DNA from 2 places in the Pseudosulfitobacter sp. SM2401 genome. Region 1 is predicted to be linked to the other one. Evidence: riboswitches for the same ligand, from Rfam matches in the RefSeq annotation. Region 1 holds a riboswitch; the other holds the start of a gene.
The links. Region 1 has a riboswitch for thiamine pyrophosphate ahead of thiM (hydroxyethylthiazole kinase). Riboswitches for the same ligand answer to the same signal wherever they lie in the genome.
Positions count from the first base shown of each region.

Region 2: another riboswitch for thiamine pyrophosphate. It lies ahead of thiB (thiamine ABC transporter substrate binding subunit); the one in region 1 lies ahead of thiM (hydroxyethylthiazole kinase).

Region 1 is NZ_CP170633.1:2,606,297-2,621,197, reverse strand. It holds gene ACFIO0_RS13020 (hydantoinase B/oxoprolinase family protein) at 1-2,726, opposite strand, end outside; gene ACFIO0_RS13015 (TRAP transporter large permease subunit) at 2,794-4,077, opposite strand; gene ACFIO0_RS13010 (TRAP transporter small permease subunit) at 4,082-4,645, opposite strand; gene ACFIO0_RS13005 (TRAP transporter substrate-binding protein DctP) at 4,717-5,754, opposite strand; gene ACFIO0_RS13000 (putative hydro-lyase) at 5,779-6,606, opposite strand; gene ACFIO0_RS12995 (LysR substrate-binding domain-containing protein) at 6,701-7,579, opposite strand; gene ACFIO0_RS12990 (ABC transporter permease subunit) at 7,641-8,369, opposite strand; gene ACFIO0_RS12985 (ATP-binding cassette domain-containing protein) at 8,369-9,094, opposite strand; gene ACFIO0_RS12980 (TenA family protein) at 9,091-9,777, opposite strand; gene ACFIO0_RS12975 (ABC transporter substrate-binding protein) at 9,774-10,712, opposite strand; gene thiD (bifunctional hydroxymethylpyrimidine kinase/phosphomethylpyrimidine kinase) at 10,727-11,530, opposite strand; gene thiE (thiamine phosphate synthase) at 11,527-12,171, opposite strand; gene thiM (hydroxyethylthiazole kinase) at 12,168-12,941, opposite strand; TPP riboswitch at 12,984-13,072, opposite strand; gene ACFIO0_RS12955 (redoxin domain-containing protein) at 13,191-13,709, opposite strand; gene ACFIO0_RS12950 (TRAP transporter large permease subunit) at 13,751-14,901, opposite strand, start outside.
Region 2 is NZ_CP170633.1:3,719,921-3,734,821, forward strand. It holds gene ACFIO0_RS18215 (enoyl-CoA hydratase-related protein) at 1-45, shown strand, start outside; gene ACFIO0_RS18220 (methyltransferase domain-containing protein) at 42-668, opposite strand; gene ACFIO0_RS18225 (SDR family oxidoreductase) at 745-1,599, shown strand; gene ACFIO0_RS18230 (ion transporter) at 1,678-2,466, shown strand; gene dxs (1-deoxy-D-xylulose-5-phosphate synthase) at 2,470-4,410, opposite strand; gene ACFIO0_RS18240 (polyprenyl synthetase family protein) at 4,421-5,287, opposite strand; gene ACFIO0_RS18245 (exodeoxyribonuclease VII small subunit) at 5,287-5,529, opposite strand; gene ACFIO0_RS18250 (histone deacetylase family protein) at 5,526-6,452, opposite strand; gene ACFIO0_RS18255 (hypothetical protein) at 6,449-6,709, opposite strand; gene ACFIO0_RS18260 (response regulator) at 6,766-7,467, opposite strand; gene ACFIO0_RS18265 (MarR family transcriptional regulator) at 7,464-7,976, opposite strand; gene ACFIO0_RS18270 (branched-chain amino acid aminotransferase) at 8,136-9,005, shown strand; gene ACFIO0_RS18275 (nuclear transport factor 2 family protein) at 9,019-9,360, shown strand; gene ACFIO0_RS18280 (cyclase family protein) at 9,406-10,350, opposite strand; gene ACFIO0_RS18285 (EamA family transporter) at 10,432-11,376, opposite strand; gene aroC (chorismate synthase) at 11,429-12,529, opposite strand; TPP riboswitch at 12,619-12,719, shown strand; gene thiB (thiamine ABC transporter substrate binding subunit) at 12,755-13,732, shown strand; gene ACFIO0_RS18300 (thiamine/thiamine pyrophosphate ABC transporter permease ThiP) at 13,708-14,901, shown strand, end outside.

The DNA of each region.
Region 1 (14,901 bases):
ACGCTTTCTTCTGCGTTGGCCTGAACATGGGTCATGTAGGCGTGCACGGTATCGACGCCAAACTGCGTGGTGATCTTTTGTAGCTCTTTCAGGCCTGTGGTGTTGGCCGCGATTTGCGCCGACAGATCGGCCATGTTTTGATCAATGTTACGGCAAGGATAGACACCTGACGCAAGCAGCGCGCGGGTCTGGACATCGCGCAACTGACCCTGTTCGACCAACAAGAAGTTGTCGATCAAAACGCCCTCTTCATCAATCGTGCGGCTGTCTGGCGGCGCAGAGCCCGGTGTTTTCCCACCAATGTCCGCGTGGTGTCCGCGACTGGCGACAGTGTAGATTATTCGCGTGCCGGCTGCGTCAAAGACAGGGGTGATCACGGTGACATCTGGCAGATGGGTGCCGCCGTTAAACGGGTTGTTCATCATGAACACATCGCCGGGGCGAATTTTGCCGTGATTTTGCGCAAGGATAACGCGCACGCTTTCGGACATTGAACCCAAGTGGACCGGAACATGCGGCGCATTGGCGACCAGATCGCCATTTTCGTCAAAGATCGCACAAGAGAAATCGTAGCGTTCTTTGATGTTCACAGAATACGCGGTGTTGGCGAGGGTCGCGCCCATCTGATCGGCGATGGACATGAACAGGTTGTTGAAGACTTCCAGCATCACCGGATCGGCCTTGGTGCCGATGGCCTCTGTGCGGGCCAGCGGCTTGGTGCGGGTCAAAACAAGGCAACCCCCTGCGACGCATTCTGCCTGCCAACCAAGTTCCAAAATGTTGGTGCCAGTGGGTTCTGTCAGGATCGCGGGGCCTTGGATCACATCGCCTTTGGCCATTCGGGTGCGGTCGACCACGGGCGTGTCGTGCAGTACGCCGTCCGACCACATGGCGCTGTTTTGCGTAGTGCTCAGACCGCTTGTTTCCTCAGTCAACGTCACGGTTTCGCCGGTTTCGCCGATGGCCTCGGCGGATAAAACCTCGATCACCAATGCCGCACCTTCGGGCACAAATCCGAACCGCTGCTGGTGGGCGGTGTTGAAGGCGCGGGTCATCTCGGCAGCGGTTCCGAACGGGACCTCTAGGGTTTGTTGCGCGCCCGAGGGGCGGATGTGCGCCATTCTGACGGTGGTGATATTTTGTTCGGGTATCCCTTGGCCACTGACTTCGGTTTTTGCATCGGCGCAAAGCTGATCCAGTACGCCGCAGGCCGCGTCAATCTGATCAATGGCGTTGCCAAACTGGTTTTCCCGCATAGCCCGCACGTCAGCAAGGCCCATCCCGAAGGCGGACAGAACACCGGCAAACGGGTGGATAAAGACGCTCTGCATCCCCAAAGCATCCGCGACCAGACAGGCGTGTTGACCGCCCGCGCCACCAAAGCAGTTCATCGTGTATTTGGTCACGTCATAACCACGCTGAACGCTGATTTTTTTGATCGCGTTGGCCATGTTTTCGACGGCAATCCGCAGGAAGCCTTGGGCGATTTCCTCGACCGACAAACCGTTGCCGATCTCGGTCGCCATGGTTTTGAATTTTGTGCGCACGGCATCGACATCTAGCGGCTGATCGGCATTCGGGCCAAACACCGGCGGGAACAAATCAGGTTGCAACTTGCCAAGCAGGACGTTGCAATCGGTGACGGTCAGCGGGCCACCACGCCGGTAGGCAGCAGGGCCGGGGTTGGCACCGGCGCTTTCGGGGCCGACCTGCATCCGCCCGTCGCGGAACGACAAGATTGACCCGCCGCCAGCCGCAACCGTGTGGATCGACATCATCGGGGCGCGCATGCGCACGCCAGCGACTTCGGTTTCAAAGCTGCGTTCGAATTCGCCTGCGTAATGGCACACGTCTGTCGATGTGCCGCCCATGTCAAATCCGATCAGCTTGTTAAAACCGTGCTCGGTCGCGGTGCTGACCATGCCGACCACGCCGCCAGCTGGCCCCGACAGGATCGCATCGCGCCCTTCAAACAAGGATGCGTCAGTCAGCCCGCCGTTTGATCGCATGAACATCAGGCGTTCGCAGCCGCCTTTGTCAGCGTCCAAGGCATCGGCAACCTGGCTGACATAGCGGCGCAGGATCGGGGAAAGATAGGCGTCAACAACGGCGGTGTCGCCGCGTGATACCAGCTTGATCAACGGGCTGGCCTCATGGCTGAGCGACACTTGGTCAAAGCCGGATTGGCGGGCCATGTCGCCGATTTGTTTTTCGTGATCTGCAAACCGGTAGCTGTGCATCAGGGCCACGGCGACGGATCGATAGCCTTGACCGTAAGCCCGTGACAAGGCCTCGCGCGTTGCTTTTGCATCAAGGGGGGCGATGACCTCGCCGTCTGCAGCAATGCGTTCTTCGACTTCGATCACGTCTTCGTACAGCAGCTCTGGCAGTTGAATGTTCAAGTCAAACAAGCGCGGCCGGTTTTGAAATCCGATCCGCAGCAGATCGCGCATGCCTTTGGTGATCAGCAGCAGCGTGCGTTCGCCTTTGCGTTCAAGCAGGGCATTGGTGGCGACCGTTGTGCCCATTTTAACGGCCCCGATGCGACCCTTTGGGATCGGATCGTTCGCCCCTAGCCCCAGCAATTCACGAATGCCATGCACAGCGGCGTCGACGTAGACCTCCGGGTTTTCGGACAGCAATTTATGCGTCCGCAATTCCCCCTCCGGAGATTTAGCAACGATGTCGGTAAAGGTGCCCCCACGGTCGACCCAAAATTGCCACATGGCACAGCTCCTTTATGTGCTGGCGCGCCAGCATTTTTCAGTTTTCAAGAAATGGTGTTGTTCGGACTTAGTAGACCAAAGATGGCAACCAAAGCGCGAGGTTCGGGAAGATCAGCAACAAGCCAAGCATCACAAACATCGTGACAACAAATGGCAGCGCCCCCTTGATCACATCAATCATTGGCCCCGATTTTCGAATGCCTTGGACGACGTAAAGGTTGATGCCAATGGGCGGCGTGATCAGCGCTGTTTCCAGCAAGACCATCAGCAAAATACCGAACCAGACGGGATCAAAGCCGAGTGCCACAACGATCGGGGTGATCAGCGGTGCCATGGTCAAAAGCATCGACAGCGTTTCCATGAAACAGCCGATCAGGATCAACACAGCAACGATCATCAGCATCGTTTGCATCGGTGTCCAGCCAAGGCCGGTGACGAAATCCGTCAATGCTTGGGTTAGGCCGATGATCGACAGAACAAAGTTCAGGAACACGGCGGCGATGATGATCAGCATGATCATGGCGGTGGTGCGCATGGTGCCCTCAATGGCTTGGCGCATCATGTCGATGGACATTTTGCCATTCAGCAAGGCCAGCAACATCGAGGCAACAACCCCGAGTGCCGCAGCCTCGGTCGGGGTGGCAAGCCCTGCGTAGATCGACCCGACAACAACCACAAAGATGCCCAGCGGCGGGATCAAAGCAGGCAGCGCGCGCATCCGTTCAGCCCAAGTGTGGCGCAGCTTTTCGCCACCCCATTCGGGCTTGATCATGCAGGCGACAACGATTGTGGCCATGAACAGCAGGGCCAAAAGGAAACCGGGGATGAAGCCCGCGAGATACAGTTCAGGAACAGAGGTGTTTGTCAGCAGCCCGTACAGGATCAGGTTGATCGACGGCGGGATTAAGATGCCCAAGGTGCCACCTGCCGCGACGGTCCCTAGAAACAGGCTCTCGTTGTAGCCGCGTTTTTCGATTTGGGGTACGGCGACTGTACCGATGGTCGCAGCCGTTGCCACGGATGACCCAGAGGTCGCCGCAAACAGCGCAGATGATCCGATGTTGGAATGCATCAAGCCGCCGGGCAACCAGCCCACCCATTTGACGATGCCGTCGTACATCCGTTCGGTAATACCCGCGCGCAGCAGGATTTCACCCATCATCACAAACATCGGGATCGCAACCAGCAGAAAGTCGGTTGAAGTCTGCCAGGCCATGTCGGAAATCGCGCGGTGCAACGGCATCATGCTATCGGTGAATTGCAGGATCAAACCCAACCACCCAAGCGAGGCGGCAATCGGGACGGCCAGACCAATCAGGGCCAGCAGAATAAGCAGTGTCTTGATAAGCATCAGATTATACCGTCTCGTCTTGGATTTGTTCGTCGAGGGATTTGACACCGATCAGATCTTGGGTGCCGGCGGTGTCGCCTGCCATCATGCGTTTGATCGCGACAAGGCAGAGCAAGGCACCAGAAAAGACAAAGAACATCCATCCGAACAGCCAGGGAATTTGGGGCAATGCCAACGGTACGCGCATGGGCGTAATCGAACGTGACCCGTTGTCGAGCGTGTCACCAACCATGGACCAAACGTTGTAGACGACCACGGCGGCAAAGCCGATCAGCATGATCATTCCAAACAGATTGATGAGGCCATGAAGCGCTTTGGGGAACACGCCGAGCAGCGCGTCGACCCGAATATGGGCACGCTCAAACAGCGCGTAGGACAGGGCGAGGGCGGTTGCGACGCCGAACGCGTAACCTGAAATTTCATCCGCGCCGCCAATGGAAAAATTGAAGACCTTGCGCAGGAACACTTCGGCTGTGACCAGAAAGGCTGACAGGACGATCAGCGATCCGCCCAACCATGTGAGCCAAAGGCTGAGAGTACGCGTCTGGGTTAGCAATCGCTCTAACATCGGGGAAATCCTGTGCAAGGAGAGGGTGGGGTGAGCGGCGGAAAATGTCCCGCCGCTCAGTTGGGTACCGCTTATTTGGCGGCGGCAGTCAGACCCAAAATCGGGCCAACCGTTTCGTTCCAGTTTGCAGCGCAGTCCGCGCCACAACGTTCGGCCCAGCGGGCCAGAACAACGTCCGTGGCGATGGTGTCACGCGCGGCCAAATCGGCCTTCGATGGTTCGACCAAGGTCATGGAACCGGCTTCGCCAATCGCACATTCGCCGCCTGTGATGCAGGAAATCGCAACGTCATCTTCGGTCGCTGTTTCTGCCCACATCGCGTCTGTCAGCGTGCCGATTTCTGTTTGCAGCAGCGTTTGCTGATCCGCCGTTAGGCTGTTCCATTTGTCCATGTTCATCGCCCCGAACGCGAGGCCCCAACCAACGCGCAGGGTGTAGGCGTGTGTCGCGACTTGGTTCCATTTGGCGGTGTAGGCCGACATCGTGCCGGTGATTGCGCAATCGACAACGCCTTTTTCCAAGGCCGGGATCACTTCGGAGAAGGACACAGTGACGGACGTGCCGCCGACGCCTTCGACAAAGTCACCCAAAGTCGTGGAATAAACGCGGATCTTTTTGCCTTTCAGGTCTTCGATGCCGTTCACTTCGCCGTTGCACCACAGTGTCTGGCTTGGGAACGGGTACAGCATCAGCAATTTGGCATTGTAAATGTCCGCAAAAGCAGTTTCCAAAGTCGGATAATACGCATCCGACACTTTGCGCTGCGTGTCGATGTCTTGGGTCAAGGTCGACAGGTCCGCGCCTTCAAAAATCGCGTTTTCGGCAGCGACGTAGCCGGGCAGGCCAAAGGCAAAATCAAACACGCCGTTTTTGACCAAACGCATGATTTCGAAACCCTTAAGGCCAAGGCCGGACTGGGATTGGATTTTGCCAATAATTTTGCCGCCAGACGCTTCGTTCAGGCGCGAGTTGAAAAACGGCTCTTCGTGCTTTTGGTAGTTGGTCAGGCTGGACCACGTGCCCACGGCGTTCAGCACCACCGGATCATCGGCGAGCGCAGCGCTGGCGCTCAGGGCGAGGGCGGCGATTGCTGTTGTTACTTTTTTCATGTCTTTTCTCCAAGTTGGTTGTTGTTATTTTTTTGGTTGTAGGATGGTGGTTTCTGCGTCCTCAGCCACGTCTGCGATCAACATGTGGCCGGGGGAATGGGTGATACACAGCGGCAATTTCGCGTCCAAAAGAACGTTTTGCGGGGTGACGCCGCAGGCCCAATAGACGGGGATTTCGCCGGGATTGATGTCGACCGCGTCGCCCCAATCGGGCTGTGACAAATCCGAAATCCCAATGTCTGCGGGATCACCAATCGCAATCGGTGCACCGTGAGCATGAGGATAGCGGGCGCTGATATTGCGCGCCTGTTCGACCTGTTCTGTAGGGATCGGGCGCATTGTTACGACCATTTTTCCGGCAAACGGCCCCGCCGGCATCAGATCGATGTTCGAACGAAACATCGGAACATTGCGACCCGTTTCGATGTGGCGCACAGGGATATCGTGGCGCAAAAGTGCGTTTTCAAACGTGAACGAACACCCCAGCGCTACAGTGACCATGTCATCGGTCCAAAGCGCTTTGATGTCGGTCACTTCTTCTGCCAACGCCCCGTCTTTGAACACCCGGTATTTGGACACATCCGTGCGGATATCGATGTCATGACCAAGGGTCGGCAAGAACGCATCGCCGCTGTCGCTAACACCCACAATCGGGCAGGGTTTGGGGTTGCGTTGACAGAACCGCAGAAAGTCCAACGCATATCGCTCCGGTAAGATAGCGAGATTGCATTGGAGCTTTCCTGCGGCAAGGCCAGCCGTATGACCCGCGTACGATCCAACGCGAATTGCCGCTCGAACTTGACCGGGAGACATGTGAACGAGATCGGAATATGCGGTGGTGTGTAAGGTCATGACGGACGCCTATGTAATGTAGGAAATACATTCCACGGATGCGTCAATTCATGCAAATTATCATTTTGTATCAGGTGTGATAGATTTTTTAGAACTACCTTGGATGCGAAACATCCCACTTTTGCGCGACGCCTCTGGCAATTTCTGCACTGTTTTCAACAAGAAAGCTGCGAGGCTCTGACAAATAGGAGGCGGTGAATTCTAACGGCTGTGGCCGGAACCCCGGATCGAATTCAATGATTTGCCCTGACCTAAGGAAGTCTTCGGCCAAAGCGCGTGGGTATGGACCGACGGCGATTCCCGCTGCGATCATTTTCAAACTGGCTGACAAAGACGCTGATGCGTAGACCCGCAGCTGGGGTCCGATGCGCCGTGACAGCTCTGACATCAGCTCTCTGTAGGGGCGCGTTTTGCTGGAATACGAGATGATCGGAATGGCGCTCAGATCGGTTTCCTGGTTCTGGGTTGAGCGATACCAGTGCAAGTCAAAAGGCGGCAAGGCGACGTTTTCGACGGAAAATTCAGACACCGGACCCATCAGAAAAACCAGATCCAAACGTCGCTCCAAAAGCGCGGCGCGCAGGTTCAGCGAGATATCGACGGTGAGGTCCACATTGACCCTTGGATATTGTTCTGAGAACGCTTTCAGAAACTCGGGCAACCACGCTTGGGCAATCGTTTCAGAGGCCCCGACACGAAACAGGCCTGTCGTTTCTGACGGGTTCGCCACGCGCTGTTTGATCTCTTCTTCGACAAACAACATTTGCTCGGCATAAGACAGCAGCAGCGTTCCATGTTTGGTCAGAACGACGTCGCCTTGGCCGCGTTCAAACAGCGGCACGCGCAGTTCTTCTTCGAGGTTGGAAATGCGCGTCGACACAGCAGGCTGCGACAGATTTAGGCGTTCAGCGGCCTTGCGGAATCCGCCGAGGCGCGCAACCCACAGGAATGTTTTGATTTGGTCAAAGGTCATACCTATTCATATTATCGATCAACTTGATTTGGTATCCATAAACGCAACAGCGCTGAACGCGTCAGTGTTTGCTCAGATAGTCAGACGTTTTGGTTGCGACCAGATGCAACAGAAACGTCATGATCGCGAGGGCAAAGAGGCTGGCAAACATCAGATCCGTTTTGGCACGTCCATTCGCGAGCAACATCAGATAGCCCAAGCCTTTGGACGCACCGACCCATTCACCGATCACCGCCCCAATGGGGGCATAAACCGCAGCCAGTTTTAATCCGCTGCCCAAAGATGGCAACGCGTGGGGGATTTTGATCCGCCACATGATGTGCCGCGGCGTGCCGCCCATGGTTCTCGCCATGTCCAGAATGTCGGATGGCACGCGTGTCAGCCCGTCATAAAACGCGGAGGTCACCGGAAAATAGATGATCAACAAGGTCATTACCACTTTGGATGCGATGCCATAGCCGAACCACAGTGTCAGGATCGGGGCCAATGCAAACACCGGAATGGCTTGGGTAAACACCAGCAACGGCATGATCAATCGATGGAGCCACGCCGAGCGTGCAAGCTGGATCGCAGTGACCCCGCCCAAAAGCGTTCCGATGATGAGGCCCAAGCCGACTTCGGATGCAGTCACCATTGCGTTTTGTGCAATCAAGATGCGATTGGCGATCGCAGCCTGCGCAACGCGCGCGGGTGACGGCAGAATGAATTGCGGAACATCGGTGAACCAGACCACGCCCTGCCACAGGAGCAGTGCAAAGGTGCAGGCCGCCAGCGCATAGCACAACCGCATTATGGCGCACCCCGCAGAAAGGACAGCAGATTGGCCTGACATGCCACAGTTTGCGCGGCGTATTGATCACGGATCGGATCGCAGTACGGCATTGGCCACGTGCGCGCTGCGTCTGGTGCCAAGACAATGATTTGATGCCCAAGCCGGACAGCCTCGGCAGGGTCGTGGGTGACCAACAGCACAGTCTTGTCGGCGAGAACTTCGGCGGCAAGCTCTTGCATGTCGGCGCGTGTGCTTGCGTCCAGTGCTGAAAACGGTTCGTCCAGCAGCGCGATCGGCCTGTCCTCCATCAATGTGCGGGCAAGGGCCGTGCGTTGCCGCATTCCGCCAGACAGCGCGCTGGGCTTTTTCAGCAAATGATCACCCAGTCCGACACGGGCCAGCAAGGTTTCGGCCTTTTGCACGTCTGGCTGTTCGCCGCGCAATCGTGCCCCTAGCACGGTGTTTTCCAGAACACTGAGCCAGGGTAACAACAGATCTGATTGTGCCATGAAACTGATGCGGTCAAACAGTGTGGCACCATCTGATGCAGTGACTTGCCCGTCGAATTCACCCGCGCAAGGCAGGCCAGCAATCACGCGCAGCAACGTCGACTTGCCCACACCAGAGCGACCCAAAACGCAGGTCCATTGCCCCGCCGGCAGACGCATGTCGATCGGCCCGAACAGCGGCACGCCTTCGACAGAATACGTGCCGCTTAGGCAAAGCTCTGGCGCAGGGGTCATGACCCGCGCAGCCCCATATCCCAAAACCCGATCTCGAGACGGGTCGCTGTCGAAAAGCGGTTCTGCAAGTGCGCCCACCGTGGGGCGCGTACGGGATCAGGCCCCAAGCGGCGCGAAATGGCACCATCGATCATCTGCCCGACCGAGGTCATAACCGATTGATAGCCATCGTCCGCGTAGGTGTCGATCCAGGCGCGATGGGGCGTGTCCGGCGCGGCGGACCGTGCCAGTCGCAGTCCGATTTCGCCGTAGCCAAAGCAACAGGGCGCGAGGGCAGCCATCAGGTCGAGGAAATCGCCCTGCAGGCCTGCATCCATCACGTATCGGGTGTACGCGAGGTTTTCGACCTCTTCGCAGGCGGCGTATAATGCGGCCTCGTTTATTCCTTCGCCGGCGCAGGTTTGGACGTGCAAGGCCATCTCGTGATTGACCAACGCGTTTACCGTGCCTGCGCAGATTTTCATCTCGTCCAGCGTTTCGGCTTTGACCACGGCCAGTGACCACGCCCGCGCAAAATGCACCAGAAACACGTAGTCCTGGACCAGATAATGAAGGAACGCAGGGCGCGGCAGGGATCCGTCGCGCAGCCCCTCGACAAAGGCATGATGGGTGTAGGCGTGCCACGCATCAGGGCAGCCTGCGCGCCACTGCGTGAATGCGGCCCCATAGGGTGCGCCGGTCATTGCGCCGTCACATCGATGGCGATGTCGCTGACGGGGTTGAGCGTCGGGATCAGGCCTGCGTCGTGCAAAAACGCCTCAAAGCTCGCATACCGACCAGCATCCAACGCAGCGGGCCGCAGCGCAAAGCGAGGCACCGTATCACCCCACGCCCGTTTGTTCAGCTCGTCCTGAAGCTCAGGCGCTGTGCTTGCGAAAATCACCCAACTTTCGGTGGGATGATTGACGATGTATTGTGTCGCTTTTTCGGTCGCAGCCAGAAAACGGCGGATCATATCGACGTCCATTGTGTCTGTATTGGCCACATAAATCAGTTCGTCGTAGGGTGGCAGGCCTTCTTCTTCGACGTAGAAACAACGGCCCGGCACGCCTGCGATATCCATCTGGTTCAGTTCAAAATTGCGAAATGCACCGATGACAGCATCCACTTGGCCCGACATTAGCGCCGGTGACATGGACCAATTCACATTGATCAGCTCAATGTCATCCAGCGACACGCCGTGGGTTTTCAGAACTTGGCCCAGCACGGCTTCTTCGACGCCACCGACGGAAAAGCCGACCTTACGCCCTTTGAGGTCTGCAGGCGTTTTGACGGGGCCGTCGGCCAGCACCAACAAACAGCTAAGCGGGGTTGCGACCAGCGTGCCGACCCGCTGCAATGGCAAGCCTTCGTGAATTTGCAGGTGTAGCTGCGGTTGGTAGGAAATCGCCAAATCCGCTTTGCCCGCCGCGACCATTTTGGGTGGGGCCGAGGGATCAGCGGGGGCAATGATTTCGACGTCTAGGTCTTGCTCGGCAAAATACCCTTTTTCCTGTGCAATGATCACGGGGCCATGATCGGGATTGACAAACCAGCCCAGCAACAAGGTCACTTGATCCTGTGCCAAAACCGGCGATGCCCAAAAGAACAGAACGGTTGCGAAAGATATGTTTTTCATTTTCCGGGTCACTTTCAATACGAGATGAGATTGGCAAAATGGTGGGTTGGTCCGTGGCCTGACCCAACAGACAGGGCACCGGCCTGTTCGATTGCCGTGGCGACATAAGCCTTGGCCGCAGCGGTGGCGTGTTGGGGGGATAACCCTTTTGCAAGGTGCGCAGCCAAAGCAGATGACAGGGTGCAACCAGTGCCATGAGTGTTCGCTGTTTGGATGCGTTTCGCCTCGAACCACGTGAGGTGTTGCGGGGTGACAAGGCAATCGGGGCTGTCCGGCCCATCGAGGTGCCCGCCTTTCATCAAAACAGCGCGTGGTCCAAGCGCACAGAGCGCCAAACCCTGCGCCACCATTTCATCGCGTGTGGTGGCCGTCTGCACACCCAGCAAATGCGCGGCCTCAGGCAAATTCGGTGTCAAAAACGTGGCCAAGGGCAGCAAATGATCGCGCAGCGCCACAACGGCATCCGGTTGCAAAAGCGCGGCCCCCCCTTTGGCGATCATCACAGGGTCAAGCACGATGGGCACGGCGCTATGATCCTGAACTGACAAGGCAACAGCAGCGGCAATATCTGCTGTGGCGATCATGCCGATCTTGACCGCATCCACGCGGATGTCGCGAAAAATCGTCGTGATCTGATCGGTGACAAAGGCGGGTGGGACCAAATGAATGCCGCTTACGCCTTGGGTGTTTTGGGCCGTTAGCGCGGTCAATGCGGCCATGGCAAAGGCCCCGTTTGCAGAGATCGCTTTGATGTCTGCCTGAATGCCTGCACCGCCAGATGGGTCGGACCCTGCGATGCTAAGGACGTTGGGGATCATGCCGGATGCTCCGGCTTGTCTTGCTGAAACGCGCGGGCCGCAGCGCATGGATCGGCATGGCCACAAATGGCAGACACAACCGCGATCCCGTCCGCACCACTTGCGCGCACGTCTTGGACATGGGCTGGTTTCAGGCCGCCGATTGCGATGGTGGGCAGCGGTGACAAGGCAACCAATCGGGCCAACCCGTCAAAACCGATCGGGCGGGCATGGTCCGTTTTGGTCGCTGTGCCAAACACCGGCCCTAGGCCCAGATAGTCCACAACCTTGGGATCAGCCGCTTGGACGGTTTGCGGCGTTTCACACGACAAGCCAAGTATTTTGCCGGCCCCAAGCATCGAACGCGCCTGATCGGGCGGCACATCACCCTGTCCGACATGTGCGCCGTCAACGTCTGCTGCGACAGCGGCCATGACATCATCGTTGATGATAATTGCAACGCCGGACCCTGCCAACGCCTGCTTTAGCGCAAGTGCCATTTCAATACGCTGTGCGGTGGTCGCCGTCTTGTCGCGCAGCTGCACCATGGTGACACCGCCGGCCACAGCGCGGCGAACGGTGGTCACAAGACCCAATGCGGCGCACAGCTGTGGGTCCGTCACAAGGCAAAGGCGCAGTTGGTTTTGTATCGTCGACTTCATGCGATGACCTGCGCAAAATCATCGGGTTGCGTTGCGGCAAGTGCGTCTAGGAAATGCATTTGAAAGCTGCCCGGTCCCTTGGCTAGTTTTGCCGCCGCAGTGCCTGCGACTTTGAAATGCGCAAGGCCGGCCAAAGCGGCATCAAAGGCGGGGCCAGTAGCGCCATAAGCCCCCATCAACGCGGTCTGCGAGCAGCCCAAGGCGGTGATCTGCGGCATCAAAGATGATCCGCCGGAAACACGCGCCTCTTGGGTGCCGTCCGTGACAAAATCGACTGGCCCGGTGATCGCGACAACCGTCCCGAATTCTGCAGCCAGCGCGTGGGCTGATGCGTGGGCCGCATCGACGCTGTCACCGCTGTCAGCCCCTTTGCCCGCGCCGACTTGTCCGGCCAAGGCAAGAATCTCTGACGCATTGCCACGCACAATTGCGGGACGCAGCGCCAACAAATCTTGGGCTGCGCGTTTGCGGTAATCGGAAATGAAATGCGCGACGGGATCCAACACCCACGGAATGTTGCGCGCGTGCGCGATGTCTGCGGCGGCCAGCATACTGGCCAACCACGGCGCCGACAGCGTTCCGATGTTGATCGTCAGGGCACCACAGATCGGGGTGAATTCAGCGATTTCTTCGCTGGCGTGCACCATCGCAGGCGATGCCCCGGCTGCGAGAACGACATTGGCGGCAATATTCATTGCCACGTAGTTTGTCATGCAATGGACCAGCGGGTTTTGGTCGCGCAACGCAATAAGCAGGTCTTGGGGGGCCATTCTGTCTCCTTTTCCGGCGAAAAAGAGACAACGCATGTAGCACGAAGAAACATACGACCTCCCTCCGCCAGCATTATCTGGTTCAGGTTCAAAGGGTACATCTCAGCTTTACAGCGCCCCTGGTTCTGACAGGGGTAGTTGCTTTGGGTCGTGTCGTCAAATGCAATCAGGGGGTGAAGCGCGAAACGCAGGCAGGCGTTTCACGTCAAGGGCCGTTTGCTGGCCTAAAGGGGGCAAGGTGACGTCGGTTTAGACGTTGCCGCGCGGTGGCTTGCCGTTGTCTTTTGTAAAGATCATACCGTCCAGCAATTCGACTAAATCAGGGCGCGCCGATGGCCCGTTCGAAATTGCGATCATCAAAATGCTGCCATCCGGACGCATCACAAAGGTGCCGGGTTCTGCGAACCTGCGATCGGTTTCACCCGATGACAGCGGGTCAGACGCATAAACGCCAAGCGTTTCCATCTGCGCCTCGCTGAGGTCATAGCCAATGTCAAATTCCCAGCCAAATTCGGCCTGATCGGACTGCGCCTTTTCTTGGGGGTCGGCGGACACCACCGCGAGGTCAAACCCCGCCGCCGCCCACTGATCGCGCATGCCATTCAGGATGTTCAGGTATTTCTTGCAGCGACCGCAATGTTTGCCGCGATAAACGATGAACAGCGTCCAGTTTTCGCGTGGTCCACCAACTGAAATTTCGCCGCCCCCCAGTTTGGGAAATGACATCGGGGCAAGGATGCTACCGGGGACAGGTTTGGGCGTGGGCATAAGTTGGGCCTTTCAGTTGGGGATAATCTGCGCAGCTAATTTTAATCGAGAACTGACGGCAACCACAAGGACACTGCAGGAACGTAGGTCACCAAAATCAGGGCGAATAGAATGGCCAGATAGAACGGCCAAATCGATTTCAGGGCCTCTTCGATTTTGATCTTTCCAACGGCGCAGCCGACAAACAAGCAGGTTCCGACAGGTGGTGTGCACAGGCCTAGCCCGAGGTTCACCAGCATCATGATGCCAAACTGGGTTGGATCCATGCCAAGGCCTTTGGCGATGGGCAGAAAGATCGGCGTGCAGATCAGGATAAGCGCCGCCATGTCCATAATCATACCCAGCAAAAGCAAGATGATGTTGATCATCAGCAAAATAATCAGCGGGTTGTCCGAGATCGAAACCAGCAAATCGCTGAGTTTGGAGGGGACTTGATACAGGGCCAAAAGATACGCAAACGACGAGGCAAATGCGATCAGGATCATCACCATTGCGGTAGTGCGCACAGCGCCGGTGACAGCCAGCACGAAGGCGTTCCACGTCAGGGACCGGTAGTAGAATTTGGTCAGGATCAAGGCATAAAGCGCGCCGAAAGCACCGGATTCCGTGACGGTAAAGATGCCGGACAGCGTTCCGCCGACAATGATGACTGCAGTGATAAAGCCCGGGATTGCGTCAGCCGCACTGCGCCCGACTTCGCCCCAACCAGGGAAAGGTTCGGCGGGATATTTGTGTTTGACTGACATCACATAGGCGGCAACAGCAAGGCAGAAACACATCAAGATACCGGGGATCACGCCTGCAAGAAACAGTTTGGAAACCGAGATGCCACCACCCGCAGCGACGGCGAAAATGATCATGTTGTGGCTGGGCGGAATGACGATCCCGGCGATGGACGAGGTCACGGTGACGTTTACGGCAAAATCAGGCCGGTAACCGCGTTCTTTCATAACCGGAATCAAGAGCGAACCAAGGGCTGAAATATCCGCCACCGCAGATCCCGAAATGCCGCCAAACAACATGGACGAAAAGATGTTGACCATCGCCAAGCCACCCTTGAGGTGCCCGACAAGGGCCGCGGCAAGCTTGACCAAGCGGGCGGCGATGCCCCCGTGCAACATGATTTCGCCAGCAAAAACAAAGAACGGAATGGCCAGTAGCGAAAACACCGATACGCCGGCTGTCGCACGCT
Region 2 (14,901 bases), 1.1 Mb from region 1:
AAGGCGTTTGCCGAAAAACGTGATCCTGTCTGGAAGGGGCGCTAGCGCTTTCTGAACAGCGCGACGTAGCCGGTGTCATTGGCGTTTTCGCCCGTGGCATCGTCCGCATAGATCGGCAATTCGGTTAGGGCAAAGTCGCAAATATGTGGCTCTAACTTAGCTAGTTTTGCCTGAAATCCCTGGTCGACATAGTGCTGCGCGTTGATCGACAGTGCGATCCAGCCACCGGATCGCGTGACACGTAACACTTCGTCCAATGCCTCAGGGCCGACGTGCCCGTGGGTGAACGTGCCCGAGCTGACAACGCCTGCGTATGCACCGTCCGGCACGTCCAATCCTGCGAGAATGTCGCCGATGAAAAGGGCCGCATAGATGCCTTTGGCACGTGCGACCTCTAACATTTCTGGTGAAATATCTGTGGCGTCAATTTGGTCCAAACCGCGCGCCCGCAGGGCATGGCCGCATAACCCCGTTCCGGCCCCGATATCCAAAACCGGTTGATACCCGCCGGCGTTCACATAGGCCCGCGCGACGTGTTCGTGCATGATGTAGCGGTGCGCAGCGGCAAAGGTTTCATCGTAGGTTTTAGCCCATTCTTTGTACAAGCGCTGCGAATCTTGCGGCGTTTTCAAATCATAGGCACCAGTCAGCGAAGGTGTTTTTTCCATTCACAAAGAGGAGCGCAGAACGCCCGCGTGCGCAACCCCTCTTGCGTCGTGACCTCGCAGAGGTCACCTATGGGGTATGACAAAAACCATGCTCTCTTTCGGACACGGCTATTCAGCGCGTGAAGTTGCCAAGACTCTTTTGGCAGATGGATGGCGCGTGATCGGTACGACCCGGTCCGAGGAAAAAGCAGCAGCGCTGCGGGCGTCCGGTGTTGACCCCTTGGTCTGGCCGGGCGCTGATTTGACGGGTGCAATTGCGGCCGCAGATCACATCCTGATTTCGGCCGGTCCAGATGGTGACGGCGATCCGGTGTTCAACGCGTGGGGCCCACAAATCGCGGCGCGTGCCAAGGCGCTGAATTGGGTTGGCTACTTGTCCACAACTGGGGTTTACGGAAATTTCAATGGCGCGTGGGTGGATGAAAATACGCCGCTGAATCCGACAACGCGGCGCGGGCAATTGCGCAAATCTGCAGAAGAAAACTGGCAATCTATTTCCGACCTACCTTTGCATATTTTCCGCCTTGCGGGCATTTATGGCCCTGGTCGTGGCCCGTTTTCCAAAGTGCGAAACGGCACCGCGCGTCGTGTGATCAAAGAGGGCCAAGTGTTTTCGCGCACTCATGTCGAGGACATCGCGCAGATTGTCCTTGCCTCAATCGCGCGGCCTAATCCCGGGGCTGCCTACAACGTGTGCGACAATGATCCTGCCCCACCCCAAGACGTGATTGCGCATGCGGCGGAACTGCTGAACATGCCCGTGCCAACGGCCATCGCGTACGAGGATGCCGAGTTCACACCGATGGCGCGCAGCTTTTACGCCGAGAACAAAAAGGTCCGCAATGACCGGATCAAGGATGAACTGGGGGTAACGCTAAAATACCCGACATATCGCGAAGGTTTGGCAGCCCTTTTGGCGCAATCAGAATAAATTAGCTATTGTGCGCTATGGCCACCTTGTCGGGGCTACGCAGCACTTGCATACAAGCGCGGTAACGAGGGCTGATAGATGACACTGCAGGACAACATCAAAGCGTTTCTGGATCGTGCAATTGTACGCAACGCCATCATCGGCGTGATCATTTTCAACGCGATCATTCTAGGGCTCGAAACGTCCGACTTTGTGATGGATCGGATCGGTGGATTGATCCGCTTGCTGGACATGCTGTGCCTCAGCATTTTTGTCGCCGAACTGGTCGCCAAGATGTTTGCCTATCGTTTCCGGTTCTTCCGTGACGGGTGGAACCTGTTTGATTTCGTGATCATTGCGATTTCACTGGTGCCCGCTGCCCAAGGGTTCTCTGCCCTGCGCGCGCTGCGGATTTTGCGGGTGCTGCGGGTTGTGTCTGCTGCCCCCAGCCTGCGCCGCGTGGTAGAAGGATTCATTACCGCATTGCCCGGCATGGGGTCGGTGTTTTTGCTGATGGCGCTGATCTTTTACATCGCGTCAGTGATCGCGACAAAACTGTTCGGAGAGTCGTTTCCTGAATGGTTCGGATCGCTCGGTGGGTCCGCATATTCGTTGTTCCAAATCATGACGTTAGAAAGCTGGTCAATGGGCATCGTGCGCCCCGTGATGGAGGTTTACCCCCTCGCGTGGCTGTTCTTTGTGCCGTTCATCATGGTGACGACCTTCGCCGTGGTGAACCTGCTGGTAGGCTTGATCGTGAACTCGATGCAGGACGCACACCACGAGGAATCAGATGCGCAAACCAGCGACTATCGCGACGACGTTGTCGAGCGTTTGAAGGCGATCGAAACGCATCTCGCCGCACTCGGAAAATCGCAAAACAAATAGCAGTTACGCGCGGGCTTCGCCAATTGTTGCTATGCCCATTACGTCCAAAACCTTGGCTTCGATGTCTGCCGCGTTCAGCTTGGCGTCGGCGTACATGTCTTCGGGATTTGCGTGATCGATAAAGGTATCCGGCAGCACCATTGAGCGGAATTTTAGCCCGTGATCAAACACGCCTTCATCCGCCAACAGTTGGGCGACGTGGCTGCCAAAGCCGCCAATCGCGCCTTCTTCGATGGTGATCAACGCGTCGTGGGATGCGGCCAATTCAAGGATCATGTCGCGGTCCAAAGGTTTGGCGAAACGCGCGTCCGCAATTGTCGGGGTGATGCCTTTGGCAGCCAAAGATTCGGCAGCTTTTTGCACTTCGGATAGACGCGTGCCAAACGACAACAATGCGACCTGTGCACCCTTTTGGATCATACGGCCTTTGCCGATTTCCAAGGGTGTGCCGCGTTCAGGCAGCTCAACCCCGTTGCCTTCGCCGCGCGGGAATCGGAACGCGATTGGACCGTCATCGTGGGCTGCTGCGGTGGCAACCATGTGCGCCAATTCGGCCTCGTCCGCGGCGGCCATCACCACAAATCCGGGTAAGTTCGCTAGGTAGGCGACGTCGAATGCGCCCGCGTGCGTGGCACCATCAGCGCCGACCAATCCGGCGCGGTCGATAGCAAATCGCACAGGCAGGCGTTGGATGGCGACGTCATGCACAACTTGGTCGTAGCCGCGTTGCAAAAATGTGGAATACATCGCGCAGAATGGTTTCATTCCACCTGCCGCCAAAGCCGCCGAAAATGTTACGCCGTGCTGTTCTGCGATGCCCACGTCAAAGCAGCGGCTGGGGTAGCGTTCGGCGAACAAATTCAGGCCGGTGCCGTCTGGCATGGCTGCGGTCACCGCGCAGATTTTGTCGTCGAGCGCGGCTTCTTTCAGCAAGTATTCCGAGAACACTTTGGTGTAGCTAGGCGCATTGCTGGGCGCTTTTTTCTGCTCGCCTGTCACGACGTTGAACTTGGACACGCCGTGCCCTTTGTCGCGGGCTGTTTCGGCGGGGCCGTAGCCTTTGCCTTTTTTGGTCAGAACGTGGATCAGGATCGGGCCAGTCGCGCGTTGTTTGACGGTGCGCAAAACGGGCAACAACTGGGTCAGATCGTGCCCGTCGATGGGCCCTAGATAGCTGAACCCAAGTTGCTCAAACAAGGTGCCACCAACGGTCATGCCTTTTAACATATCCTTGGCCCGCCGCGCTCCTTCGCGGAACGGTTCAGGCAGCAGGCTGACGGCCCCTTTGGCGGCGGCCTTGAGATCTTGAAACGGTTCTTCGGCGTAAAGGCGCGAAAGATAGGCCGACATCGCACCGACGGGTGGGGCAATCGACATTTCATTGTCGTTCAGGATCACGATCAGGCGCTTGCCCAAATGACCGGCGTTGTTCATCGCCTCGTAGGCCATGCCGGCAGACATCGATCCGTCGCCGATGACTGCAATCGCGTCGCCCAATCCTTCGGGGGTCACACCGCCCAAATCACGCGCGACGGCAAAGCCCAAAGCGGCGGAAATCGACGTTGAACTGTGCGCTGCGCCAAATGGATCGTAGGGTGATTCAGAGCGTTTGGTAAATCCGCTAAGCCCGTCTTTTTGGCGCAGGGTGCGAATGCGATCACGGCGTTCGGTCAGAATTTTGTGAGGGTAACATTGGTGGCCCACATCCCAGACAATCTTGTCGCGCGGGGTGTCGAAAATGGCATGTAACGCGACCGTCAATTCGACCACGCCCAAGCCCGCACCCAAGTGTCCGCCCGTAACAGACACAGCAGAAACGGTTTCGTCGCGCAGTTCTCCAGCCAGTTGGATCAACTGTTTGTCCGACAGTTGGTTCATGTCGGACGGGCGCTGGATCTGATCCAGAAGCGGGGTATTTGGGCGGTTGCTTGTATGATCGGACATTGCCGTTTTCCTAGCTTTTGCGTGCGACGACGAATGCTGCGGCGTCACGCAGCGTGGTTGCATCGTCACCGTATATATTTAATGCGTCCGAGGCGGATTCCACCAGCCTGGCTGCGCGGCGTTTCGCCTCGTCTAAACCTAGCAAGGACACAAAGGTCGCTTTGCCGGCGTCTGCATCCTTGGCTGTGGCTTTGCCAACAGTAGCCGCGTCGCCGGTCACATCCAGAATGTCGTCAGCGATTTGAAAGGCCAAACCAAGGGCGCGAGAATAGGTTTGAAGGGCGCTAAGGTCCGCTTGGGCCATGCGCGCGCCTGCGGTTGCAGACCATTCGATCAATGCGCCGGTTTTGCCTGCTTGTAGGGTTGTGATTTCGTCTAGCGACAATGGTTCTGTTGCAGTTTCAGCTGCAATATCAAGTGCTTGACCTAGAACCATACCTTGTGCGCCACTGGCCTGAGCAAGGGACAAGGTCAGATCAGCGCGGACCAGAGCATCTCCAACTTCGGGGCGTGACACCATCTCAAACGCTAAGGATTGCAGCGCATCGCCCGCCAAAACAGCGGTCGCATCGTCCCATTTCACATGCACTGTTGGTTGCCCGCGCCGCAGATCGTCATCGTCCATGCAGGGCAAATCATCGTGGACCAGCGAATAGGCGTGCAAGGCCTCGATCCCTGTTGCAGGCCAGATCGCTTTGGCTGGATCAACGCCATGCAGGCGCGCTGATTCCAGCACCAGAAACCCGCGCAGACGTTTGCCGCCATTCGTTGCATGCGCCATGGCGTGCACAACAGACAGGTCATCCAGACCGCCAAGCACAGCATCAAACTGCGCCTGAATAGCGGTGGCGCTTTGTGTCAAACGGGTGGAAAACATCAGAGCCCTTCGACGGGCTTTAGACCTGTGGGATTGCCGTCGCTGTCCAGCGTGATGGCAGCAACTTTTTCCTCGGCTTCTTTCAACTTTGCCTCGCAGCGGGCCTTTAGGGCGGCACCGCGTTCGTACAGCGTGATCGACTGATCCAGCGCGACATCGCCGCGTTCCAATTGGCCCAGAACCTGTTCCAGTTCCGCCATTGCCGCCTCAAAGCTCATTTCGTCTACTGCTACATCACTCATCGCGCGGCCTTCATCAGTTCCTGAACATGGACGCGAGCGGAAGCCGCCAGCGCATCCAGATCATAACCGCCTTCGAGCACTGATACCAGCCGCCCCTTGCACAGTTCTTGTGCAAGTTTCGCGATAGCGGCGGTCATTTTTGCAAAGTCATCGGTAGACCAGCTGAGGTTCGCCAGCGGGTCATCCTGATGGGCGTCAAACCCCGCTGAGATCAGGATCAGGTCAGGCTGATGCGCGCGCAAGGCTGGAAATGCGATATCGTCGTAGGTTTTGAGCGCATGCACACCGTCACTGCCGGGCGCGAGCGGAATGTTGACGATGTTGTTGAGCGGGCCGCGATCCGACGCCTCGCCGGTTCCGGGCCACAGCGGCATTTGTTGCGAGGTGATGACCAACGCGCGCGGCTCGTCGCTGAGTAACGCTTGGGTGCCGTTGCCGTGGTGCACGTCGAAATCAACGACGGCGACGCGGTCAATGTCTGGGTGCTCTAGCGCGTGTTTGGCCGCGATCGCGACGTTGCCAAACAGGCAGAAGCCCATTGGCGTGGTTGCTTCGGCGTGATGCCCCGGTGGGCGCACGGCGACAAATGCGTTTTGGGCTTGGTCGGACAGGACCAAATCGACGGCAGCTACGGCACCGCCTGCTGCGCGATACGCGGCCGTTAATGACCCTGCGGATACGGATGTGTCAGCATCCAGCGACGCGAACCCATCGGATGGAATACTGGCACGGATGCGGTCGATGTGACTTTGCGGATGACAGCGCAAAATATCGGCATCGTCGGCCAACGGCGCGTCAGTGCGCAGCACATCCAAGTCCTGCAAAGCGTTCAAAATGTAGCGCAACCGGGCAACTTGTTCTGGTGCCCCGTCCGGTGTGACGTGTCCAAGGCAATCGGGGTGGGTGATCAAAGATGTTTTCATAAGTCTTTCAGCGATTTGATGATGATAAATCCAAACGTGCTATAGAATTGAACGAGAACGCCGCGGCGCACACGTTTGACAAGCTCAAACATTTTGTCGTCTGCAAACACATGAACTGGAAATTCTTGAGGCACAAAACACGCCATTTGGAGGGTTGTGAGATCGCTCAACCAAGGGCCAGAAATGGCGCGATCAAGCCGGCTTGTGCCAAATTTGTTTAACATAAAGTCAAGCTCGGCCGGATAGGAGCGACGCATGTGTCGACGCAACCGCAAAAGCGAGCGTAAGTAGATGAGCGCGAGCAGCTGCATCCTTAATCCGGGGCTAACATGTAACCTGCGCCACGGACCGTTTGCAGGTAGCGCGGTTGTTTCGGGTTGGTTTCGATTTTGCGGCGCAGGCGGGTGATTTGAACGTCGACTGCGCGTTCTTGGGCTTGACCACGATCACGGCCTAAATCTTCGACCAGCTTGGAGCGGCTGATCGGTTCGCCGGTCTTGGCTGAAAAAATCTTCATCAGCTGCATTTCTGTGGCGGTCAGGCGCACCAGATCTTCGCCCATCCACATTTCACCGCGTTCCATGTCATAGCGAATCGGGCCGAGATGCAGGATTTTGGGCACTGATTCTTCGGCCGGGGTTTCGGGCATCCGGCGCAGAACCGCGTTGATACGCAACAGCAGTTCTTTGGGCTCGAACGGTTTGGGGAGGTAGTCGTCCGCGCCGGCCTCTAACCCTTCGATCCGGTTGTCGGTTTCGCCCTTTGCAGTCAGCAACATAATCGGCGTTTGCGACGTTTCGCGGATCGATTTGCACAGCGAAATGCCGTCTTCGCCGGGCATCATCACATCCAGGATCAGCATGTCGAAATCCAGACCCGACAGAATACGCCGTGCGTGTTGGGCATCTCGGGCCGCAGTTACCAAAAACCCGTGACGCATCAGGAATTTTTGCAACAACGTGCGAATGCGTTCGTCGTCATCAACGATCAGCAGGTGGGCGTCCATTTCGCTCATTGTCCGGTCTCCTTGAGGCGCGTGTAGGCGCGCTGCATTTCTGTGTCCATCATTGCCTCAAGCACGGTACGAAAGCCCGCGACGGCGTCAGGCCCTGCATCACGAAACGCACTGCGCATTCGCGCGCGCTGGGCGTCTGATAAGGTTTGTTCCAATGTCTTGCCTTTGTCTGTCAGATACAAATGACGTTCGCGTTTATCGACTTTGCCCACAAGGCTTTGAACGAGACCGTCTTCGATCAGGGTGCGCAACACGCGGTTCAGCGACTGTTTTGTGACCCCGAGAATGTTGAGCAAGTTGTTCACCGTTGTGCCGGGCGCGCGATTGATAAAGTGGATCGCGCGGTGATGCGCACGCCCATAGGCCATGTCAGACAGGATGCGGTCCGGGTCCGCCGTGAATCCGCGATAGGCAAAGAACATCGCCTCAATCCCTTGGCGCAACTGTTCGTCGGTCAAAAACAGCAGGCTTTCACCGCTGTAGGGGGAGGGCGCGCGCATGTCCGACATCAGCCTTGATCCTTGTTTGTCGTGTTCAATTGTTACAACATACGTCAGTGTTATTGACATTCCAATACTAAAGACCTATCGAATGAGAGGTTTTGCGCAATTTTATGTCCGTACCGGACGTATCGGCGCAATTTATGCAAACACGAGAGGAATACAGCCATGGCTGGTGCATATGATGATCGCGACGGAAAAATCTGGATGGATGGCCAATTGGTCGACTGGCGTTCGGCCAATGTCCACATTCTAACTCATGCCATGCACTACGCGTCTTCGGTCTTTGAGGGCGAGCGTTGCTATTCCGGTAAGATTTTCAAATCGCGCGAGCATTCGGCGCGTTTGATCACATCGGGCAAGCTGATCGATTTCGACATCCCGTATTCCGTGGATGAAATCGAGGCCGCGAAACAAGCAGCGCTTGATGCCAACGGTCTGAGAGACGCTTACGTTCGTGCGGTTGCTTGGCGCGGATCTGGCACTGATATGGGTGTCGCGGCGGCTGCCAACCCTGTCCACATGGCCGTGGCCGTTTGGGAATGGGGCAACTATTATGGTGACGCCAAGATGAAGGGTGCCAAGCTCGACATCGCAAAATGGAAACGGCCCAGCCCTGAAACAGCGCCGTCCCAAGCCAAGGCCGCTGGCCTTTATATGATCGCGACAATGTCCAAACACGCGGCCGAGGCAAAAGGCTGTTCTGACGCTATGATGTTCGATTATCGCGGCTACATCGCCGAGGCGACTGGTGCGAATATCTTCTTTGTCAAAGACGGCGAAGTGCACACGCCTGACGCGGATGCGTTCCTGAATGGCATCACCCGTCAGACTGTCATCGGCATGCTGAAAGACAAAGGCATCAAGGTGCATGAACGCGTGATCATGCCGGATGAACTCGAAGGGTTCGAGCAATGCTGGCTGACCGGTACCGCTGCCGAAGTGACGCCTGTTGGGCAGATCGGTGACTACAATTTCGAAGTGGGTGCGCTGACGCGTGACATCTCGGAAAGCTACGAAAAGCTGGTCCGGATTTAAAAGGCGCATCTAAGTGGACTTTACCGCGTTCGCGATCGAGTGGGAGGCCGCATGGAACTCCCACTCGCTTGACCGTATTTTGGCGCATTATGCACCGGACGTTGTATTCCGGTCGCACAAAGCGATGCGATTGGTCGGCACTGGCGAACTGCACGGCCGCAATGCGCTGCGCGACTACTGGGGCCGTGCGCTAAAGGCCCAGCCAAACCTGTCCTTTGTCGTCGTCGATGTGCTGCATGGGTACGGGATGATGGTGATCACCTATCGCAATCAAAACGATGTGCTGGCCGCCGAAACGCTAAGGTTCGGACCGGACGGTTTGGTGATCGAGGCGTCGGCGTGTCACGCGAAATAGCATAGTTGCGGCGGTGATCATTCAGAATCACCGCCGCTTTGCTTTTTAGTACAACGCGACCGGGTTGATCATCGCTTGCACCGTGCCTTTGATCCGGGCTTGACCCAGCACAAACATGAACTCGTTCACGCCGTCACGCAGGACGGGGCCTGTGTTCATCGTCTCTAAGATGTAAATGCCGTTTTCCTTGAGCAAGGTGACGTGGCCATAAAAGATCTTGTCGCCTTCGGGTGCGGGGATCGGTTCAACCCCCCAAGTGTCCGCGCCCACTGCCATCGGATTAAGCGATGCGATGTATACGGCGCCCTCGTTGTTCAGGCCCGGTTCGGAGGATCCCCACGCGGTCGGGTCGCTTTCGAATTTGCCATCGGTCCAGCCGGTGTGGAACAGGATGATGTCACCTTCGCCCATGGTCACATTTTGTGCTTCGGCTGCGGCTTTGATGTCGTCAGAGCCGAAGTGCGCACCTGCCTCCATCACGTCGACGCCAAAGTGTTTCGCCATGTCGAGGATCACCGCGCGCCCAACCAACGGAGGCACGTCGTGTGTGCCCAGTTTGGTCAAACCAGTGATCACGCTGATCTCTTTTTCATCCAGACAATTGTAGTATTTCCCACCTTCGCCCAGATGCCCGAGGCCATCCAGTTGCGATCCGATTCCAACCCAGGTTTGCAAGATGTCGTCGTTGTAATTGCCCTCGTATCCAAAGCCTGACAGTTTTTGTCCGCCCTGTTGGTTGGGCTGCACAACTTGCAGGTTCAAAGATCGTGGCGGAAAGGCCGGCGTGTCGGATCCGATGGTGATGCCGAGGGGCATGGATTTGCCCTGCTTGATCAATTTTGACGCCATCAACGTGCGCTCAGGCGTGACAAGATTTGCGGAGCCGATGGTGTCTTCGGCACCCCATTTCGAATAGGCGCACTCAGCAGTCGCAATGCTGGCGGCAAGCGTTAGAACGCATGTTAGGCCGGTTAAGTGTTTGATTTTCATAAAAGTTCCTCCCATAAAAATGACAGGTCACCCGTCGTTCAGGTGATTCCCTGCACTGGAATTCATTCTAGCACGGGTTGTTTATTCGCCCTTTGGTGCCGTTGCGGCACGAGATTTCGCGCGGTCCATGCCCAACTGCCGTTCGCGCCAGATGATCAGGACACCGCCCGCAACAACCAGGCCCGCACCCAAGGCCATGTTAAGCGTCGGCGCTTCGGCAAAGAAAACGTACCCAAGGATCGCGGCGAAAATCAGCGACGAATAGTCAAACGGGGCCAGCATAGACGCGGCCCCAAACCGGTAGGACGAGGTGACAAGAATTTGCGCAACGCCGCCCACAAGACCTGCGCCGATCATCAGCATCAGCGCGTTTTGAGTCGGCCAGACCCAGCCAAACGGGATCGTCAGTAGCGACAAAGTTGTCGCCGTGAGTGAAAAGTAAAACACGATGGCAGCCGTGTGTTCGGAGGCCACCATCTTGCGCACATGAATTTGCACCAGCGCGCGTAACAAGGCGGCACCAAGGACCATCATCGCCCCAATGCTTGCCCCCGATGTCATGGTTTCGGCATCCAGTGATAGGCGCGGGGCCATCACGATTATGACGCCGATCAGGCCAAGTGCCACGGCAGACAGGCGAAAGACGCGGATCTTTTCACCCAGCATGAGCGCGGCGAGGATGACGGTGAACATTGGTGTGGCGTAGCCGATCGCGGTCGCTTCGGGGAGGGGGATCAGGCCAAGCCCGCCGAACGTCAGGATCATCGCGGAGGTGCCGAACAGCCCGCGCCAAACGTGTCCGACGAAGTTGTTGGGAACCAGTCCTTCGCGAATTTCACCGCGCTGCCACAACCACACGAAAATCACGGGCATGGCGAACAGTGAACGGAAAAACACGGCCTCGCCGGGGGGGACATCTTGGATGGCTGCTTTGATCATCGCGGCCATGCACATGAACAAGAACACTGCGATCAGTTTGAACGCGATTGCGCGGCCGGGGCGGTGTTCTGTGTGTGGTTTTTCCATAGTTTCGCGCCCGCTGATTTTTTTTGAGTATTTTTGATCAGAACAGGCGGGGCTAGCCGATGGATCCTTGGTTTTCGCCCTGCTGGCCGCGGTGCATCAGAATGTGATCGAGAATCACGCAGGCCATCATTGCTTCGCCCACGGGAACCGCGCGAATGCCGACGCAGGGGTCGTGGCGCCCTTTGGTGATGATGTCAGTTTCCTCGCCCGATTTTGTGATTGTTTTACGCGGGGTTGTGATGGATGACGTTGGTTTCACGGCGAACCTAACCACCACGTCTTGGCCGGTTGAGATGCCGCCAAGGATGCCACCTGCGTGGTTGTCGGAAAATCGTGGTCCGTCATTGCCCATACGGATTTCGTCGGCGTTTTCGGTACCCAAAAGGGCTGCTGCTGCCATGCCTTCGCCGATTTCCACACCCTTAACCGCATTGATCGACATCATCGCTGCGGCGAGGTCTGTGTCGAGTTTTGCGTAGACCGGTGCGCCGAGGCCGGCAGGCACGTTGCGTGCGGTGACTTCGATTACGGCCCCAACCGAGTTTTGTGATTTGCGGATGCCGTCTAAGTAAGTGTCCCATTCTTTAGCGGATTCGTGGGAAGGCACCCAGAACGGGTTTTGGTCAATTGCATCCCAATCGAAGGTCGTGCGGTCCAGATGCTTTTCGCCCATCTGCACCATGTAGCCGGTGATTTTCAGATCGGGAGCCAACAGTTTGATCGCCTCGCGTGCGATCCCGCCTGCGGCAACGCGGCTTGCTGTTTCACGCGCAGATGACCGCCCGCCACCGCGATAGTCGCGAATGCCGTATTTCATCCAGTACGAAATATCCGCGTGACCGGGCCGGAATTTTTCAACGATATCACCGTAGTCCTTGGACCGCTGATCGGTGTTTTCGATCAACAACTGAATCGGCGTGCCTGTCGTTTTGCCCTCAAACACACCGGACAGAATCTTGACCGCGTCTGCCTCTTTTCGCTGGGTCACGTTCTTGCCGGTACCTGGTTTGCGCATGTCCAGCCAGACCTGCAGCATCTCGGGCGTCACAGGCACGTTCGGTGGGCAGCCATCAACAGTGGCCCCAATCGCGGGTCCGTGGCTTTCGCCCCAAGTGGTGACGCGGAACATATGGCCGAAGGTGTTGTATGACATGTGCGGTATCCTTTGGGTGCGTTCTAACTGCGACGGCTTGCCCCCTCAAGGGGTTTTGCCTTGCGCGTGCGCTGGTGACCCCCTAAGCAGGCGCTACCTTGGGGTGCTTTAAATAGCTGAGATGCCACTGTGCGGACCCATTGAACCTGAACCGGCTAACACCGGCGGAGGGAAGGTAACGGCACAAAAGCCTCCTTTTCCCTATCGTCGCAAAAGGAGGATGCCATGAAGTATTCTACACTTGCTGCGGGCGTATTGACTGCAACATCGGCTATGGCCGAAACGCCTGAATTGACTGTTTACACCTACGATAGTTTTGTCTCTGACTGGGGCCCTGGCCCCGCGGTCGAGGCCGCATTCGAAGAGGTTTGCGCCTGCGATCTGAAATTTGTGGGCGCAGGTGACGGCGCGGCATTGCTCGCACGGATCAAGCTGGAAGGCGCGCGTTCCGAGGCTGACGTCGTTCTAGGTTTGGACACAAACCTGACCGCAGCGGCCAAGGCGACAGGCCTGTTCGCGACCCATTCGGTGACAGCGGATTACACGCTGCCGGTTGAGTGGAACGACGACACATTTGCCCCCTACGATTGGGGTTATTTTGCGTTTGTTCACAACGTTGATGAAGCTGCCCCTGCGAACTTCAAAGAGCTCGCCGCCAGCGACAAAAAGATCGTTATCCAAGACCCCCGTTCGTCCACACCCGGCCTGGGTTTGCTGATGTGGGTCAAGGCGGCGTACGGCGATGACGCTGACGCAATTTGGGCTGATCTGGCCGACAACATCGTCACTGTGACCCCCGGTTGGTCCGAGGCGTATGGCTTGTTTCTAGAGGGCGAGGCCGACATGGTCCTGTCCTACACGACCTCGCCCGCTTATCACCTGATCGCCGAAGAAGATGCGACCAAGGCGGCGGCGACATTCGACGAAGGTCACTATTTGCAGATCGAAGTTGCGGGCAAACTGAAATCCTCTGACAATCAGGAACTGGCGGATCAATTCCTGTCGTTCATGGTGTCCGAGGCGTTCCAAACGATCATCCCGACAACCAACTGGATGTACCCGGCAGTGACGCCTGCGGGCGGTTTGCCTGCTGGTTTTGAAACTCTGGTTCAGCCGTCCAAAGCATTGCTGATTCCAGCTGACGAAGCGGATGCCGCACGCGACAAAGCACTGGCCGAATGGCTCGCAGCGCTTTCCAAATAAGCCCACGATTGGGTGTCAGCGCTGCGGTTCTGATCGCAGCGCTGATCCTGTCTGCGCTGGGCGCTGTTGTGTCCCGCGCAACAAGTGACTTTGTGCTTAGCCCAGCTGATTGGGCCGCTGTGCGATTCACAATTTGGCAGGCGTTTTTGTCTGCAACCTTTTCATGTTTGCTTGCGATCGTTGTGGCCAGAGCATTGGCGCGACGCCAGTTCTGGGGGCGGGGATTGCTGATCACGCTGCTTGGTGCACCGTTCATTCTGCCAGTCATTGTGGCGGTTTTAGGTTTGCTCGCGATCTTTGGTCGCTCAGGTATTCTGAATGATGCGCTGGGTCTGATCGGGCTTCAATCGGTGTCGATCTATGGCCTCCAGGGCGTTGTCCTGGCCCACGTATTTTTCAACCTACCTTTGGTGACCCGCTTGTTGCTGCAAGGTTGGCAATCCATTCCGGCTGAGCGATTCCGTCTGGTCGCCCAACTGGGCATGCCGCCGCGCATGGTGTTTGGGCTTATCGAATGGCCGTTGATTTTGCGGATCATTCCGGGGGCTTTTGCCTTGGTGTTTGTGATCTGCCTGACCAGTTTTGCGGTGGCGCTGACGCTTGGCGGTGGGCCGCGTGCCACCACGATTGAATTGGCGATCTACCAAGCTTTCAGGTTCGATTTTGACCTCGGTCGTGCCGCCTACCTAAGCATCTTGCAGCTTGGGATTGCAGGCGGCGCTGCCGTTGTCGCGCTGTGGCTGATCCCTTCGGTTGGTTTGGGGGGCGGGCTGGACCGGATGCAAAAACGCTGGGACGTTCGTGGGGGTATTTCGCGTCTTCGCGATGCAGTTGTTATTAGCCTTGCTGCGACCTTTTTGATTTTACCTTTGGGCGCGGTTTTGGTGTCGGGTTTGCGTGGGTTGGCAGATGTTCCGCCAAGCGTTTGGGCCTCGGCATGGACGTCGACGTGGGTGGCGTTGTTGTCGACAATCGTGTTGCTGGCGTTGGCCTTGCCGATGGCGGGCTGGATCGCGACATCGCGGCGGACCAGCGTCGAGGCTGTCGGGCTGTTGGGCCTTGCCGCATCGCCGCTGATGATCGGAACCGGCTGGTTCATCTTGATCCATCCGTTTGCGAACCCGGCGGACTGGGCGCTAACTGTGACGATCATCGTGAACGCAATGATG